2 regions of the Lysinibacillus sp. NPDC097231 genome follow, and region 1 is predicted to be linked to the other one. Evidence: a T-box and tRNA genes for the amino acid it is inferred to sense, from the RefSeq annotation. Region 1 holds a T-box; the other holds one or more tRNA genes.

Evidence for each region. The T-box of region 1 lies ahead of tyrS (tyrosine--tRNA ligase). A T-box ahead of a tRNA ligase gene usually reads a tRNA of that ligase, here a tRNA-Tyr.
Region 2: it has a tRNA-Tyr gene. The T-box ahead of tyrS (tyrosine--tRNA ligase) is inferred to sense a tRNA for this amino acid. The anticodon was not compared.

The regions. Positions count from the first base shown of each region.
Region 1 covers NZ_JBIWDH010000003.1:96,093-104,264, reverse strand. Annotated here, with positions in the region: gene ACIQXF_RS03785 (NAD-dependent epimerase/dehydratase family protein) at 1-738, opposite strand, end outside; gene ACIQXF_RS03780 (transglycosylase domain-containing protein) at 843-3,914, opposite strand; T-box leader at 4,017-4,220, shown strand; gene tyrS (tyrosine--tRNA ligase) at 4,298-5,566, shown strand; gene ACIQXF_RS03770 (cobalamin-binding protein) at 5,904-6,713, opposite strand; gene ACIQXF_RS03765 (iron-containing alcohol dehydrogenase) at 6,838-8,043, opposite strand.
Region 2 covers NZ_JBIWDH010000042.1:4,658-12,829, forward strand. Annotated here, with positions in the region: gene ACIQXF_RS19915 (AMP-dependent synthetase/ligase) at 1-712, shown strand, start outside; gene ACIQXF_RS19920 (branched-chain amino acid ABC transporter permease) at 687-1,571, shown strand; gene ACIQXF_RS19925 (branched-chain amino acid ABC transporter permease) at 1,576-2,637, shown strand; gene ACIQXF_RS19930 (ABC transporter substrate-binding protein) at 2,727-3,956, shown strand; gene ACIQXF_RS19935 (ABC transporter ATP-binding protein) at 3,985-4,776, shown strand; tRNA gene ACIQXF_RS19940 (tRNA-Glu) at 5,161-5,235, shown strand; tRNA gene ACIQXF_RS19945 (tRNA-Val) at 5,310-5,385, shown strand; tRNA gene ACIQXF_RS19950 (tRNA-Tyr) at 5,400-5,483, shown strand; tRNA gene ACIQXF_RS19955 (tRNA-Gln) at 5,500-5,574, shown strand; tRNA gene ACIQXF_RS19960 (tRNA-Lys) at 5,588-5,660, shown strand; gene rocF (arginase) at 5,835-6,740, shown strand; gene sigW (RNA polymerase sigma factor SigW) at 6,873-7,436, shown strand; gene ACIQXF_RS19975 (zf-HC2 domain-containing protein) at 7,450-8,076, shown strand.

The sequences.
Region 1 (8,172 bases):
GCTACCTACAAGAGATATTTTAGCATGCTTTCCGCTTTCTTCCTCAATAAGTCCAATCAAATCTTTTAACGAAATCGCACCTGTAGCTGTCGCATTATATGGCCCTTCAATTGGCGTAATGCCTGCAAAATATAAAAATGCTGCTGCCTCGTCATCAGTAATGAAGCTCATCTTCGCTTCAACATTTGGTAGAGAAATAGGCTGTTCCTTTAAAATTCGTTCTACGTGAAAATGTAAACGGCGTGTATAGTCGTTCTCACCCATAACAATTGGGAAACGTACAGCAACGACAGGGAATGTAGCCTCTTTGAAAAGTACTGCTTCTGCTTGTCGTTTACCTTCACCATATGAAAAATCATCACGACTACCCATTCGAACTTCGTAATCATATGGGTTAAAATCTTCTTCTATTTTTACAATACCGTCTATTTCGTAAGTGGACATAGTCGAGGTAAAAACGAGCTTATTGGTTTTACCATCTAAAATTTCACATATTTTAATAGCCTCATCTGGAGAATAGCATATATTATCATAGACAATATCCCATGTAGTATCTGCTAGCGCCTGTGATAACGCATTGGTATCATTTCTATCGACAATTAGCTGCTTCACTTGTGATCCAAAAGAATGTACGTTTTGACCTCGCGTTAAAATAGTTACGTTATGTCCATTTTGAAGATAGAGCTCAACAAGCTTTTTACCAAAAAAACGTGTGCCCCCAAAAATAAGTATGTTCATATTTTTCCACCTCTTCAAATTAGTAGTCCTCTTTATAATGACAAAAAAACAGGCTTACTACAATTCAAAAGTAATTGTAGTAAGCCTGTCAACTTCATTCAGTATTATTGGGTAGGTGTATCAGGAGGTGGGGTTGTGTTTCCGTTATCTCCTCCGTTAGTGCCATTCCCATTGTTATCGGAACCGTTGCCGTTATTAGAGCCATTTCCATTGTTACCGGAACCATTGCCGTTATTAGAGCCATTTCCATTGTTATCGGAACCATTGCCATTATTAGAGCCATTTCCATTATTACCGGAACCATTGCCGTTATTAGAACCGCTTCCGTTGTTACCAGAGCCATTCCCGTTATTACCACCAGAACCATTTCCATTGCCGTCAGTAGGTGGTGTAATCGGTGGGATTTGTTCTTTATTGTCTTCTTGCTCAGGCTCTTCTTCACTACCGCCAGTAGAAGCAACGTTCGATTGCGATGAAGTTAGACCTGTAATATCGACAGCGACAACTACATAGGCTTGCCCACTTGCTACTGTCATACTTTGTGTAGATTCAAGCACTGAATTGACAAGTGTTTGCCCACCGTTTGCCACGTTATAGATCCGATAACCGACTACATCATTTGAAGAGCCTGTCCAAGATAATGTATTGCCATTAATTGAAGCAGTTACTGCAACTGGTGGATTGTTATCTGCTGGGAAATCAACGGCAGATACTGATGAATTCGATAATGATGAATTTTTTGGCAGAAGACTAGCGGGATTACCACCGAGTCTGCCAAGCATCCGTTTAATAAACGCTTGATTAATACCTGAACCACCCGGCTTTACAAATTCCGGTGGTGTATTAGGAAGTGCATTATATGTTTTACCTTGAATTGTAACAACGCTAGAAGAAGCTAAGCTATCATCAGGCTGTGAAGGTAAAAATACTTTCGCGTTAAACAAATCGGAGCGCACAAGGCCAGCACTAGAACATGCTGCAGAAGGCGCTAAGCCGGAAATACCACAGAATGATGCAGTTACAACATTTTTTGGTTGCTTAAATCTAGTGCTAGGCGCAATCAATTGTGGATCTACATCATACACAGAATTCATTAATGTTCCCCATAGTTTGTTAATTCGTACGCTAGGCTGCTGATACGTATTATTAAATGTATACAGTGATTGATTATTATCATAACCCATCCATACACCAAGAGAAACATTCGGGTTATAGCCAACTAGCCAAACGTCTTTATAATTTTGTGAAGTACCTGTTTTGGCAGCAAAGTCAGCAGAGAATTTTAGTGTATTTTTTGCAACTGTACCTGTTCCTTTTGTTAACACATCTCGTAACATATCTGTAACGATATAAGAAGTCTCAGGACTAAACACTTGTTCAGGTTTAACTTCGTGTTTATATATGATATTTCCATTTTGGTCTTCAATTCTATCAATCATATAAGCGTCAATGAATTGTCCGCTGTTTGCGAAGGTTGCAAAAGCATTGGTGTTCTCTTCAACAGTAATACCATCTTTTACTCCCCCAATCCCAGCTGCAAGGTTTGTGAAGTCATCAGGCTGTAAGGTTGTGATCCCCATTTTTACTAAATAATCGGCAGGACGTCTGTTAAGAATATCATCATATAAGCGTAAAGCAGATAAGTTTTGTGAATCAGCTAATGCTTCACGTGCAGGTATAAGCCCTCGTTCATCACTAGTAATATAGTTGCTCGGACTCCATCCTCCAATGGAGAATTTAACGTCAACTAAAGGGCTACCGGCACCAATTACACCGTATTCAATGGCTGGTGCATATACGAGTAGTGGCTTCATTGTTGAACCATTTGAGCGTTTTGCCTGTGTAGCATAGTTATATTTTTTTAATTCAAAGTCACGACCACCGACAAAGCTTAAAATACGTCCAGTATTATTTTCAATTAAAATACTGCCAACCTGTACAGGCATTTGAACATCAATTTCTTCACCTGTTGCTGGATCTTTGTCTTTAACGGTGTAAGTATGACCGAAATTCCTGAAATTTTCCGCTGCTTTTTGCATAGCGTCGTACATGTCTTTATTGATAGTTGAATAAATACGATAGCCCTTTGAGCGGACTTCACGGTCTGCTAGAATCTGGTATTTTTCATTTAATTTCTTTTCATTTTTTAAACGCTCTGGATCAATACCGTCTTCTTCTGCTAGTTTTTCAGCAATAATATCTTTTGCTCGACTTTCAAGCTCATACGTTAGCCATGGGTAGCGATCCTCCGCACGCATTTCTGGTGCACGGAAATCAGCAGTGATGTCATAATCGAGTGCTGCATTATATTGAGCTTCGTCAATATAACCTGCATCTTTCATACGATAAAGTACCGTTTTCATACGATCAACGCCCAATTTTAGAGCCTCTTTACTTTTAATTGCACCTGTATTTGTAAAAGGTGTGTAAGTAAAAGGCGATTGCGGAATACCAGCTATGTAAGCTGCTTGAGGAAGCGTTAAATCCTTTGCTTTTACACCGAAGATACCTTCCGCTGCTGTTTCAACTCCTGCAATATTTCGGCCGGAAGAGTTACGACCATAAGGAATAATATTTAAATAAGCCTCTAAAATTTCTTCCTTTGTCATAAAGTGCTCTAAACGCATAGCAAGTAAAATTTCTTTTGCTTTCCGTTCGTAGGATACTTCATTTGTTAATACTTGGTTTTTGATAAGCTGCTGTGTTAGTGTAGAGCCACCAGTTTGAGTGGCAGAGTTAGTTACGTCTTGAAGTAGCCCGCGGATAACAGCCTTTGGAACTATCCCGTTATGTTCACGGAAGTACTCGTCCTCTGTTGCTAATACCGCATTAATAACATCTGGTGAAATATTGCTTAATGTTGTTTCACGACGGTCTAAATCAGTACGTAATTTTCCGATATAAATATCGTTAGCAAAGTAAATTTCACTAGTAGAATCATAGTTAAAAATAAGATTTCGTAATCCATCCTTAGAGCGTAGTGGCTCTTCTTTTACGAGTGAAGCAAAATAGCCGGCACCAACTGAACCGGCAAATACAGTGCCCACCAATGCAAAGACTAAAAATAGTAAAAATAAGTTCCAGGCAACACTTCCTGAAATGCGTAATTTCTTCATCCATTTTTGTTGAATTAATTCATCGATCTTTGCATTGATTTTCTCAATCCAATCTTTCAATGTATCGACCTCCTAAAATCTTGTCTATTATAGCACATATTGATTTGGCTCGAACATAGTTATTGACAATCCAAAAGAATCGTTTAGAATAATGCTTATAGTTTTCTAGTGAGGAAGAGCTTGCAGTAGTATCTATATTCCCTGTGTAGAGAGCCAGCGGTTGGTGAAAGTTGGTCATAATGTAGAGACGAATTACGTGCTTGGAGCTTAGACGTGCGCGCCTGCGATAAAGGCGGTTGAATGAAGAGGAAGATGGATGACATCTTCAAGCCGGGTGGTACCGCGTTAGTTATTAACGTCCCTGCATGCAATATTTTGCGTGTAGGGACTTTTTTATTTCCCCTACACGTAACGAACAACAAACACTTTAAGGAGGAATAATAATGACGAATGAATTATTACAAGATTTAGAATGGCGCGGCCTACTATACCAACAAACAGACGCTGAAGGTATGGTTAAATTATTAAATGAACAGTCGGTTTCTTTATACTGTGGTGTTGACCCGACTGCGGATTCTATGCATATTGGACATATTGTGCCTTTATTAACGCTTCGTCGATTCCAAAAAGCAGGTCATCGTCCGATTCTACTAGTTGGAGGTGCGACTGGTATGATTGGAGATCCATCTGGTCGTTCAGAAGAACGTCAATTGCAAACAGTTGAGCAAATTGATAAAAACGTTCAAGGTATTCGTAGCCAATTAGAACGTATTTTTGACTTTGCAGAAGATGGTAATGGTGCTCAGCTAGTCAATAACCGTGACTGGATTGGCGATATGAATACGATTGAGTTTTTACGTGATTATGGAAAATTAATTAACGTAAATTACATGCTAGCAAAAGATACAATTGCATCACGTTTAGATACAGGTATTTCCTTTACTGAGTTTGCGTACACGTTAATTCAAGGGATTGATTACAATCATTTATACAACCATTACAACTGCCGCATTCAAGTAGGTGGCTCTGATCAGTGGGGGAATATTACAACTGGTTTAGAAGTTATTCGTAAAACGCATGAGGAAGAGACAAAAGCATTTGGGATAACAATTCCATTAGTAACAAAAGCAGATGGCACGAAATTTGGTAAAACAGCTGGTGGTGCTGTATGGTTAGATGGCAAGAAAACATCTCCGTACGAGTTCTACCAATTCTGGATTAATGCTGCGGATGCAGACGTTGTGAAATACTTGAAAATCTTCACATTCCTTTCTCGTGAGGAAATTGAAGCATTAGCAGTATCTGTAGAAGAGGAACCACATTTACGTAAGGCACAAAAAGCCCTTGCTGAAGAAATGACTCGCTTAATTCACGGTCATGAGGCGTTAGACCAAGCAATTCGTATTACTGCTGCATTATTCTCAGGCGATTTAAAAGCACTTTCTGCTGATGAAATGAAGGATGCGTTTAAGGATGTTCCTTCTATTGAAATGGCGAAAGAAGACAAAAACATTGTCGACTTACTTGTAGAAGCGGGAATATCACCTTCAAAACGTCAAGCTCGTGAAGATGTAACGAATGGTGCGATTAGTGTGAACGGTGAAAAAGTCACTGAATTAGAATATGTAATTGACGGTAAGGATCGTTTAGAGGACGCATTTAGCATCGTACGCCGTGGTAAGAAAAAATATCATATGGTGAAGTTTGTTTAACTTCTTCCAGCAGGTGTTTGGACACCCGCTGAAATAGAGGAACTCAGTCTAAGAACGCCACGTCCTGTGGCATTACCGAAATGACCGACATCGTGTCGGCCCCCACGCAGGCCTAATCACAAAGCCGGTTCCAGACGCATTGTTTATCTGTGCGAAAGCGAAGCGACAGCAACAATTATGCTGAGGCATAATTTGATACTAGACTCACCAAAAGAAACATCCCTTCGAAATTTGAAGGGATGTTTCTTTTGGTTGGAAAATTAATGTCTTCATAAAATTAAGAAAAAGTGTGGCTCTTCTGCAACACCCCGTTTTGGTGAATGTCCATTCTTTCGTTTTAGCTACCTAAAAAACTAGGAAGCTTTATGTGTTCATATTCTTTGGGGTGAAGCAACTTCGCTAGCTTTAGTGCACCCTCTAGTAGGCGTGGTGATGGGCGACAATAAAGCCATTCCTCCATTACATAAAGCTGTTTCAGTTTAACGGCTTGTAGCTCCTGAGCGTATGAACGTTTTAATAAATTAGCTGGTTGAATTCGCTCAAAAGCGACTCCTACCCAAGCCATCATAATATAGGAAGGATTTCGGCTTACTACATCTGCCCAATCAGTTTGTACACTTGCTAGTTCTACATCCTGAAATAAATTTTGCCCACCGGCAATGGCACTAATTTCAGTTAACCAATTCGTTCTACCTGGTGTAAAAATAGGATTTGGCCACCATTCCCAATAAATTGTAGGCTTCTTAGGCAGTGTTTGTGCAACTGAACGAAGATGTTCGACACATTGTAAATATTCCACAGAAATTTTTTTTGCACGCTCTTCAACACCGCAGGCCATACCCAATGTACGGAGATCCTGGGCAATTTCATCTAATGAATTGGCATTAAAAATAATGTGTGGAATGTTTCTTGCTTGTAACGCTTCAATATTTTTCTCCATTCCAGGGACGCTTAGGGATGCGAGTACAAGATCAGGCTGCAATGCCTCTAATGCATCCATATCAATCGATAAATCTGGACCAAGCTGAGGTAAGTCTTTTACTGTTAATGGCCAATCCGAAAAATCATCAACACCCACAAGCCGATCAGTCAGCCCTAAATAAGCAACAAGCTCGGTATTACTAGGACAAATTGAGATTAAACGCATATTCATATCTCCAATTCTTTTTAAGAAAAGTATAGCTAGTGTTGGAATTACATACAACGACCAAATGCTTTTTCTCCACAATAAAAATGGCATGCCTTCAGGAGACATGCCGTTTGATTACTTATTAAGAAAGTGCGATAGCTTCAAGTGATTCTTCTTTTTCCGTTACTGGGCCCATCGCATTTGTAATAATTTGTTTAATGTCCTCTAAAGTTGCTTTACGAGGGTTTGTTGCAGCACATACATCTAACATTGCATTTTTCGCTAAGATTTCAATATCCTCATCCTTCGCTCCTAATTCCCGGAAGCCACTTGGGATATTTAAATCGTTTGATAGTTTTTCGATAGCTACAATTGCTTTTTCAGCAGCATCACGTTTGCTTAACCCTTCAACATTTTCCCCTAATAATTCAGCAATTGTTGCAAAACGCTCAGTACGTGCTGTTAAATTGAAGCGGCAAACATGTGGCAATAAAATGGCATTACATACGCCATGTGGTAGGTTATAGAAGCCACCTAATTGATGAGCAATTGCGTGCACATAACCAAGCGATGCATTATTAAACGCCATGCCTGCTAAAAATTGTGCGTAAACCATTTGCTCACGTGCTTCTAAATCTGCACCGTTAGCGTAGGCACGTGGTAAATATTCAGGAACTAGCTGAAGCACCTTTTCCGCACATGCATCAGTAATCGGAGTTGCATTTGTTGACACAAAGGATTCGATCGCATGTGTTAATGCATCTAAACCAGTTGCCGCAGTTAGGGCAGGGGGTAAGCCAACCATTAACTCAGGGTCATTAATTGACAGTAATGGAGTAACATGTTTGTCAACGATGGCCATTTTCACTTTGCGCGCTATATCTGTGATAATTGTAAAGCGAGTCATTTCACTTGCTGTACCAGCAGTTGTGTTGATAGCAATTAATGGTACCAACGGGTTTTGAGATTTGTCAACGCCTTCGTAATCATGAATGCGTCCACCATTCGAAGCAATAAGTCCGATACCTTTTGCTGCATCGTGTGCGCTACCTCCTCCAAGAGAAACGATTGAATCACAGCTTTCGGCGTGATATACTGCAACCCCATCTTCAACGTTTTGATCTGTCGGATTTGGTTCTGCTTTCGGGAAAATTGCTACATCAATTCCAGCAGCTGTAATGATGTTAGCAATTTGTTCAGAGAGGCCTAATTTGTGTAAACCCTCATCTGTTACGATTAATGTCTTTTTCACTTCTAAATCATTTAAGCGTTTACCAACCTCTTGAATTGCTCCAGGTCCAAATAAGTTTGTTTTCGGCATAACAAATTGCTTTAGAACGTCTGACATATTTCCAACCCCTTTAAGAAAATTGTTATTGCTTGAATGATGGCGAACCACCTTTCGAAATTCATGGTATGCTATTTTTTGTTAAAGTTCAACTCGTATTTTTATTAAAAATGTTAATTTTAATGATGT
Region 2 (8,172 bases), on a different contig from region 1:
AATTCCTAATACGGAAGTGAAAATAGGAGAAGACGGTATCGTTTATATGAAAAACAACGCCATTTTCTCGGCGTATTTGCATGAGGAAGACCAAAAAGAAGTGGTTGATGGTTGGCTGTCACTAGGTGATCATGGTTATCTTGACGAGCAAGGCCATCTTCATATATTAGATCGGCAAGAGGATCTCATCACGAATTCAGCCGGTGAAAATATTTATCCGAGATTAGTAGAAAATGAGTTAAAGTCAAGTCCATATATTCAAGAAGCTGTTTGCTTCGGTAAAGAAAAGCCATATATGACCGCTATTTTAAATATTGATATGAGTAGCGTCGGGAGATGGGCGGATAAAAACCGCGTTTTATTTACTGAATATTCAGACCTCTCTAGAAACCCGAAAGTTGTAGGGCTCATTGAGCAACAAGTTGAGCAATTAATGAGTAAATTGCCTCCGCAATACCGTGTGAAAAAGTTTTCTATTTTACACAAGCAATTTACGGCAGATCAAGGGGAATTAACGCGCACGTTAAAAATCCGCCGAAACTTTGTGGAACAAAAATATAAAGAATTAATTGATGGCATGTATTCGGATACACAAGAAGTGTCATTAACACCTTCACAAGCCGAATCCGTAGAGGAAGAAGTGAGTTTACGTGTTATTCAAATAAAAATTGAACAGGGGTGGCATGATGACATTCTTCTTACAAATGCTTAGTAACGGAATTGTAGTAGGAAGTATATACGGATTAGTGGCGCTTGGATTCGTATTAATTTATCGAGCAAGTGGTGCGCTAAACCTAGCAAATGGTGAATTCGTTTTATTTGGTCCTTATATTTGTTTAGTGCTGTTAACGTCATATAAGGTTCCGTTCTATATCGCCATCATTATTACGTTAATTGTAAGCGCGATATTAGGATTAATTGTAGAGCGACTTGTTGTTCGTCCATTACAGCATGCACCGGCTATTTCCGTTATCATGGCGACGCTTGGATTGGCGAATTTATTGGGTGGGGCTATCCATATGATTTGGGGGCACGGCACGAAAATCTTCCCACCAGTATTTCCGCAAACACCGATTCAATTTGGTGGGGTAATTGTAACGCCAGTTTATTTATGGTCATTTGTCATTGTTATCGTATTGTTAATTGTTTTCACAATCTTCTTCAAGTATTCCAAAATTGGCTTAGCGATGCGTGCGGTTGCAGACGATCAAGGAGCGGCACAATCGGTAGGGATGAGTGTGAAATTTGTTTATGCTGTAACATGGTCGATCGCAGCAATGGTAGCAGCGATTGGTGGAGTTTTACTAGGAAACATTAGTGGTGTAAGTCCAGTCATGTCGACAATTGGTTTAACGGTATTACCAGTTGTTATTTTAGGGGGACTAGACAGTGTAGCTGGTGCTATCATTGGTGGATTTTTAATCGGCATTGTTCAAAATATTGCGGGAGGCTACTTAGATCCGCTTGTAGGAGGCGGCTTAAAAGAAGTTGTGCCGTTTATCATCGTACTGTTGATTTTAATGGTAAAACCACACGGATTATTCGGCAGCAAAGGCATAGAGAGGGTGTGACGGTGTGAGGAATATATTTGTTCGTGAAAGTGGCAATTATAAAACATCTTATGTAGGTGATATGAAGTTATTTGGTACGGTTAGTGAAAAAGTTAAAATCGTAGTGATTATTGGAGTTTTATTGCTAGTACCGCTATTTACTTCAAACTACTGGGTAGGGTTATTAACGCTCTGTGCCATTTCAGCTATTGGTGCAATAGGGTTAAATATTTTAACAGGATTTACAGGGCAAATTTCGATTGGAGTAGGAGCGTTCCTAGGTGTAGGGGGCTATACGTCGGCGATTATCACATCTACATACGGGCTTAACTTCTGGATCTCTTTGCCATTAGCCGGATTAATTACAGCCATTGTAGGTGGTATTTTCGGATTACCAGCATTACGTTTGAAAGGTTTATATTTGGCAATCGCTACATTAGCGGCGCAAGTAATTATTTTATTTATAATTAGTCGATGGACAAGCGTAACCGGTGGTACATCAGGGATGGTGCTAAGCCGTCCATCGATTGGGTCATTCTCATTCATGTCTAATACATCGTATTATTACTTATCAATTGCGATTTTATTGTTAACGGTGCTGTATGCAACGAATCTATTACGCACGCGAGTAGGGCGAGCTTTCTTAGCTGTTCGTGATCGCGATATAGCAGCACAAATTATGGGGATTAACTTATTCAAATATAAAGTATTGGCATTTGCTGTAAGTTCATTTTTCGTAGGGATAGCTGGTGCTTTACTAGCTCACTATACGATGATTGTAAGTCCAGAACTTTATAGTACAACGGTATCCATTGAGTACTTAGCGATGATTTTAATCGGTGGTTTAGGCAGTGTTTTTGGGTCTATTCTTGGGGCGGTATTTATCACACTATTACCGATTGGTTTAGGAACTGCGATAGATTTAGTTACAGTATACTTCCCAGATTTAAATTACTTATTATCTGCATTTAAAGAACTTGCATTTGGTTTAGTCATTATCCTGTTTTTAATTTTTGAACCAGGAGGGCTAGCGCATATTTGGTTAAATATTAAGAAGTACTTTAAGCTTTGGCCATTCTCGTACTAGTGCCTGCGGGGGGAAATTAAATATATAAATAAAAAAACATACAAACATTAGGGGGAATTAATGTGAAGAAAAGCAAGAAACTATTATGGATGCTATTGAGTACTTTATTTGTACTTGTGCTAGCAGCTTGTAATGGCGATGGTGGCTCAGCAACAGGTAGCGATAAACAAGGCGATAGTAGTACAAATACAGGAAGTAACACAGATAGTAATGCCCGTGAAGTAGTAATTGGGGGACTATGGGATTTAACAGGTGGTACATCTGATGTTGGTGCACCTTTTGCTGAAGGGGCAGAAGCATATGTAGAATATGCTAATTCAAAAGGGATTGAAGGCTTAAATATTAAGTTAATCGGTAAAGACTATGGTTATGTTATTCCAGAAGCACAAAAATTATATCAAGAGCACCGTGACAAAGCTGGTGCACAAGCAATTATTGGTTTCGGTACAGGTGATACAGAGGCGTTACGTCAGCAAGTAGCTGCCGATGAATTCCCATTCGTCTCAGGTTCATTGTCGGAGAACTTAAAAGATACAAAGGAATCGCCATATAACTTCTTAGTGGCAGCTTCGTACTCTGACCAAGGTCGTGCATTATTAAAATGGATCAAAGAAAATCATAAAGGCGGCGAGCCAACAGTAGCATTACTTTACAATGATACAGCGTTTGGCCGTTCTCCAGTTGAAGATATGAAAGCGTACGCAAAAGAAATCGGTGTTAAGGTTGTGGACGAGCAAGTAATCGACGTAAAAGCAACAGAAGCACAATCACAACTATTAAATATGAAAAAGAAAAACCCAGACTATGCAATCATTCAGCAAACTTGGGCAGCAACTTCTACAATTTTACGTGACGCAAAAACATTGGGAATCGATACACAATTCATGGGTCTTAACTGGACTACAGGTGAAGGCCTATTCGATAATGTAGATGCGGCAACTGCTGAAGGATATATGGGCGTACTGATTAACTCTATGCCAGGTGATGATGTGCCAGGGATGGCTGAAATAGAAGAATACTTAAAAGGCAAAGGCAAAAAAGACGAAGACATCAACCAAAAATTCGTACAAGGTTGGGTAACAGCGAAAATTATGGTTGAAGGTATTAAGAAAGCAGCTGAATTAAACCCAGATGGTGACATTAAAGGTGCTCAAATCCGTGAAGGTATGGAGTCTTTAACAGATCTAGACTTAGGCGGTGTAGCAGCAAATGTATCATACTCAGCTGACAACCATGCAGGTACAAAAGAAATTCGTATTGGTGTTGTAAAAGACGGCAAATGGGAAGCAATTACAGATTACATTAGTTTCGAAGATTAATTTTCTGTAATAGAAAGGAGGGACTTACATGCTTCAGGTAAATAATTTAGAGGCTGTTTATCAGAAAATTATCCTAGCATTAAAAGGAATGTCCCTTCATGTACCCGAAGGAAAAATTGTTGCGCTTCTTGGTAGTAATGGAGCGGGTAAGTCCACAACTTTAAAAGCTATTTCAGGTCTCCTCTCGGGTGATGGAGGAAAAATTACAGATGGTACGATTGAGTTTCAAGGTGAGGTCATCAATGGTATTATGCCAGATGTCCTTGTCAAAAAGGGAATTTTCTTAAGTATGGAAGGGCGTCGTGTTTTCAAAGACTTAACCGTAGAAGAAAATTTGATTGCAGGGGCCTATACGCGAAAAGATCGTGGTAATATTAAGGCTGATATTGAAAAGATATACGGCTATTTCCCGAAGCTAAAAATGCTCCAATCACGTAAAGCGGGTTATTTATCGGGCGGTGAACAGCAAATGTTGGCGATTGGTCGTGGCTTGATGGCTAAACCTAAACTATTATTACTCGATGAGCCGTCTTTAGGGATTGCGCCGCTGTTAGTACAAGAAATCTTCCAAAACATTAAAAAGATTAATGAAGAAGAGGGTATGTCTATTCTAGTAGTTGAGCAAAATGCCAATGTTGCATTATCGATTGCACATTACGGCTATATTATGGAAAATGGCCGCGTAGTGATGCAAGGGGATGCAGCTAGCCTATTATCCGATAATGAAATTAGTGAGCATTATTTAGGAATAGGTAAAGAAGGTAGTAAAGATTATAAAGAAGCAAAATCATATAAACGACGCCAACGTATCGTTTGGTAAAAATAGTAGCTGCTACAGTAATTCGTAGCAGCTTTTTTAGGTAATTATTGATTTTTAAATAAGTACTCGATTGGATAGTTTAGTTTACATACATTTGAGCGGTTTTTAGTGTTATTTACTTGTTTAACCTAATTTATTCCGATAAAAGTGAGGTTGTTTTAAATCTACTCACTCTCAATCAATCTACAACTACAATTATAATAAGTAGAAACTACATTTAAATTGATTGTAGATAAATAATTGAGAAGATGGTAGGATAAAGATAGATTTTTAAGCGTTTTTATAAGCAAATATTTAGTTTTAAAAAATATTAAAAAGTACTTGCTAAGTATAAAAAATGATGTTATTATAAATATTGTCTTATTGAGAAGTATTTAACATGTTGGCCCCTTGGTCAAGTGGTTAAGACACCGCCCTTTCACGGCGGTAACACGGGTTCGAATCCCGTAGGGGTCACCACTTTATAAGCTTTGTAGTAATGCAGAAGGCTTGAAAAGAAAATAAACTGTGAAGAATTTAACACCTGTTTCTATGGAGGATTAGCTCAGCTGGGAGAGCATCTGCCTTACAAGCAGAGGGTCGGCGGTTCGAGCCCGTCATCCTCCACCATAATGTGTTATTTCGGAGGGGTAGCGAAGTGGCTAAACGCGGCGGACTGTAAATCCGCTCCTTAGGGTTCGGCGGTTCGAATCCGTCCCCCTCCACCAGTTTTTTATAAATGATTGGGGTATAGCCAAGCGGTAAGGCAACGGATTTTGATTCCGTCATGCCTAGGTTCGAATCCTAGTACCCCAGCCATTTTTTCTTTTATGAGCCATTAGCTCAGTTGGTAGAGCATCTGACTTTTAATCAGAGGGTCGAAGGTTCGAGTCCTTCATGGCTCACTTTTTTATAGAATAAAACATATTCAAAAGTGTTACATTAACTACAGATACTAATCTCTTGCTGAAAACAGCAGGAGATTTTTTTGTTGTATGAATATACGGAAAATTGTCGAGTTGAGCCAAGTTGCATATAGGATTTACAATAGTCTTACAATTCAAAGGGGGTATAAAAAGATGAATAAACTAAATATTTCTATTATTGGTGTGCCAACAGATTATGGACAAACGCGTAGAGGCGTTGATATGGGACCAAGTGCTATCCGCTACGCAGGTGTAGTGGAACGATTAGAGGCAATTGGCCATGTGGTAAACGATCAAGGGGATATTCGTGTTAGGCAAAAACAGGAAGGCGCTATTGTTGATGAAAAATTACTAAATTTAGAGGAAGTAGTCGATGTAAGCACATCATTAGCAAACAGTGTACATGAAGCTATAGAGCAGAAGAAGTTTCCACTTGTATTTGGTGGTGATCATAGTATTGCTATTGGTACACTTGCGGGCCTTGGTGAGCATTATAAAAACTTAGGTGTTATTTGGTTCGATGCACATGCTGATTTAAATACACCGGAAACGACACCATCTGGAAATATCCATGGTATGCCATTAGCTGTTAGCATTGGATTAGGTCATGAACGATTAGTACAAATTCGAAATTATGCCCCAAAAATTAAGCCTGAGAACGTTATCATTATTGGTGCACGTTCTGTAGATCCAGGCGAACGTGAGTTAATTCGTCAGCAAGGGATCAAGGTATATACAATGCACGAGGTAGATCGACTTGGTATGTCGCGTGTAATGGAAGATGCTCTTGCCCATTTAAGAGAGCGTAACGTGGATGGTCTACACCTATCACTTGATTTAGATGGATTAGATCCGCTTTATACTCCAGGGGTTGGAACACCTGTACCTGGTGGTATTACGTATAGAGAAAGCCATTTAGCAATGGAAATGCTACAGGAATCAGGTATGCTAACTTCTGCTGAATTTGTAGAGGTTAACCCGATTTTAGATGAAAAGAATGCAACAGCAAATGTTGCTGTTGCATTAATGGGTTCTTTACTTGGAGAAACGTTAGTTTAAAGAAAATTGACGAAAAATTTCCTTTCACCACAATGTCTAAAAATCTTTTGCTATAATTGAACTAAAATGAAACTTTTCTTATTAATGGCACGTAGAGTATAAGACAGTTGTAAAGGTGGAGAAGTCAACACAATGGATGCGTTAGTAAATAAGAAAATAAAACAAGTGCTTAAAGGCGATCAAAACGCATTTGCCGATATTGTGAGTCTCTATCAGCACAAACTGTACCAAGTATGCTATAGGATGTTAGGGAACAAACAAGAATCTGAGGATATTGCACAAGAAGCGTTTGTTCGTGCCTATATGAATTTGCATACTTTTGATCAGAAAAGAAAATTTTCAACTTGGCTTTATCGCATAGCCACAAACCTCTGCATAGACCGTATCCGGAAGAAAAAGCCGGATTACTATTTAGATGCGGAAGTAGCGGGTACAGAAGGGCTTGATATGTATTCGCAAATCGCAGCAGATGACCAGCTACCAGAGGAACAGATAGAGCAAATGGAGCTGCAGGATCGCATTCAATATGAGATTGGACGTTTGCCGGATAAATACCGTTCAGTTATAGTATTGAAATATATTGAGGAGTTATCGTTACAGGAAATTAGTGAGATTTTAGATATGCCTCTTGGAACGGTGAAAACGAGAATTCACCGCGGACGTGAAGCATTACGTAAGCAATTAAACAATCTGTAGGAGGGGGAGCGTCATGAATACTTGTCCAGAGCATATAATAGACCATATGCATGATTATTTAGATGGTGACATTAGTCGTGAGCATGAGCAAGAGTTGAAACAACATTTGCATTCATGCAGTGATTGTAAACAATTGATGCAGGAATTAAGTGAAACAATCGCCTTTGTGAAGAGTGCTTCCCATATTACAGCACCTCCGCATTTTGAAGAAGCCGTGATGGCTCGTTTACCGAAACCAAAAAGCCGTGTAGGCTTGCAAAAATGGATTCGCCGACATCCATTTTTTGTGGCAGCAGCAGTATTTTGCTTATTCATGAGTGCAACTTTACTTGGTAGCTTCATGGATGACCAACATTTCTCAGTGACCAAACAACCAAATCTAGTTGTTGAAGGTCAAACCGTTATTGTGCCTCAGGGTGAAGTGGTTAAAGGTGATATTGTTGTTAAAAATGGTGATCTAATTGTTGAGGGTGAAGTAGATGGCAATGTCACAGTTATTAACGGGCAGTACATGGCATCTTCAGCAGTTGTTTCAGGTAAAATAGAAGAAATTGATGAAGTGTTCGAATGGCTATGGTATACAATTAAAAATTCAGTAAAGGCTGCCGTGACATTCGAGGAAAAAGAAGAAACTAAATAACACTCTATACGTCCTAGAAGGTAGTGCACGTGAGAGGCTGAAAGGTCTACTCTTTTGAGTAGATTTTTTATTTGAAAAAAGTTACATTTGATAAGA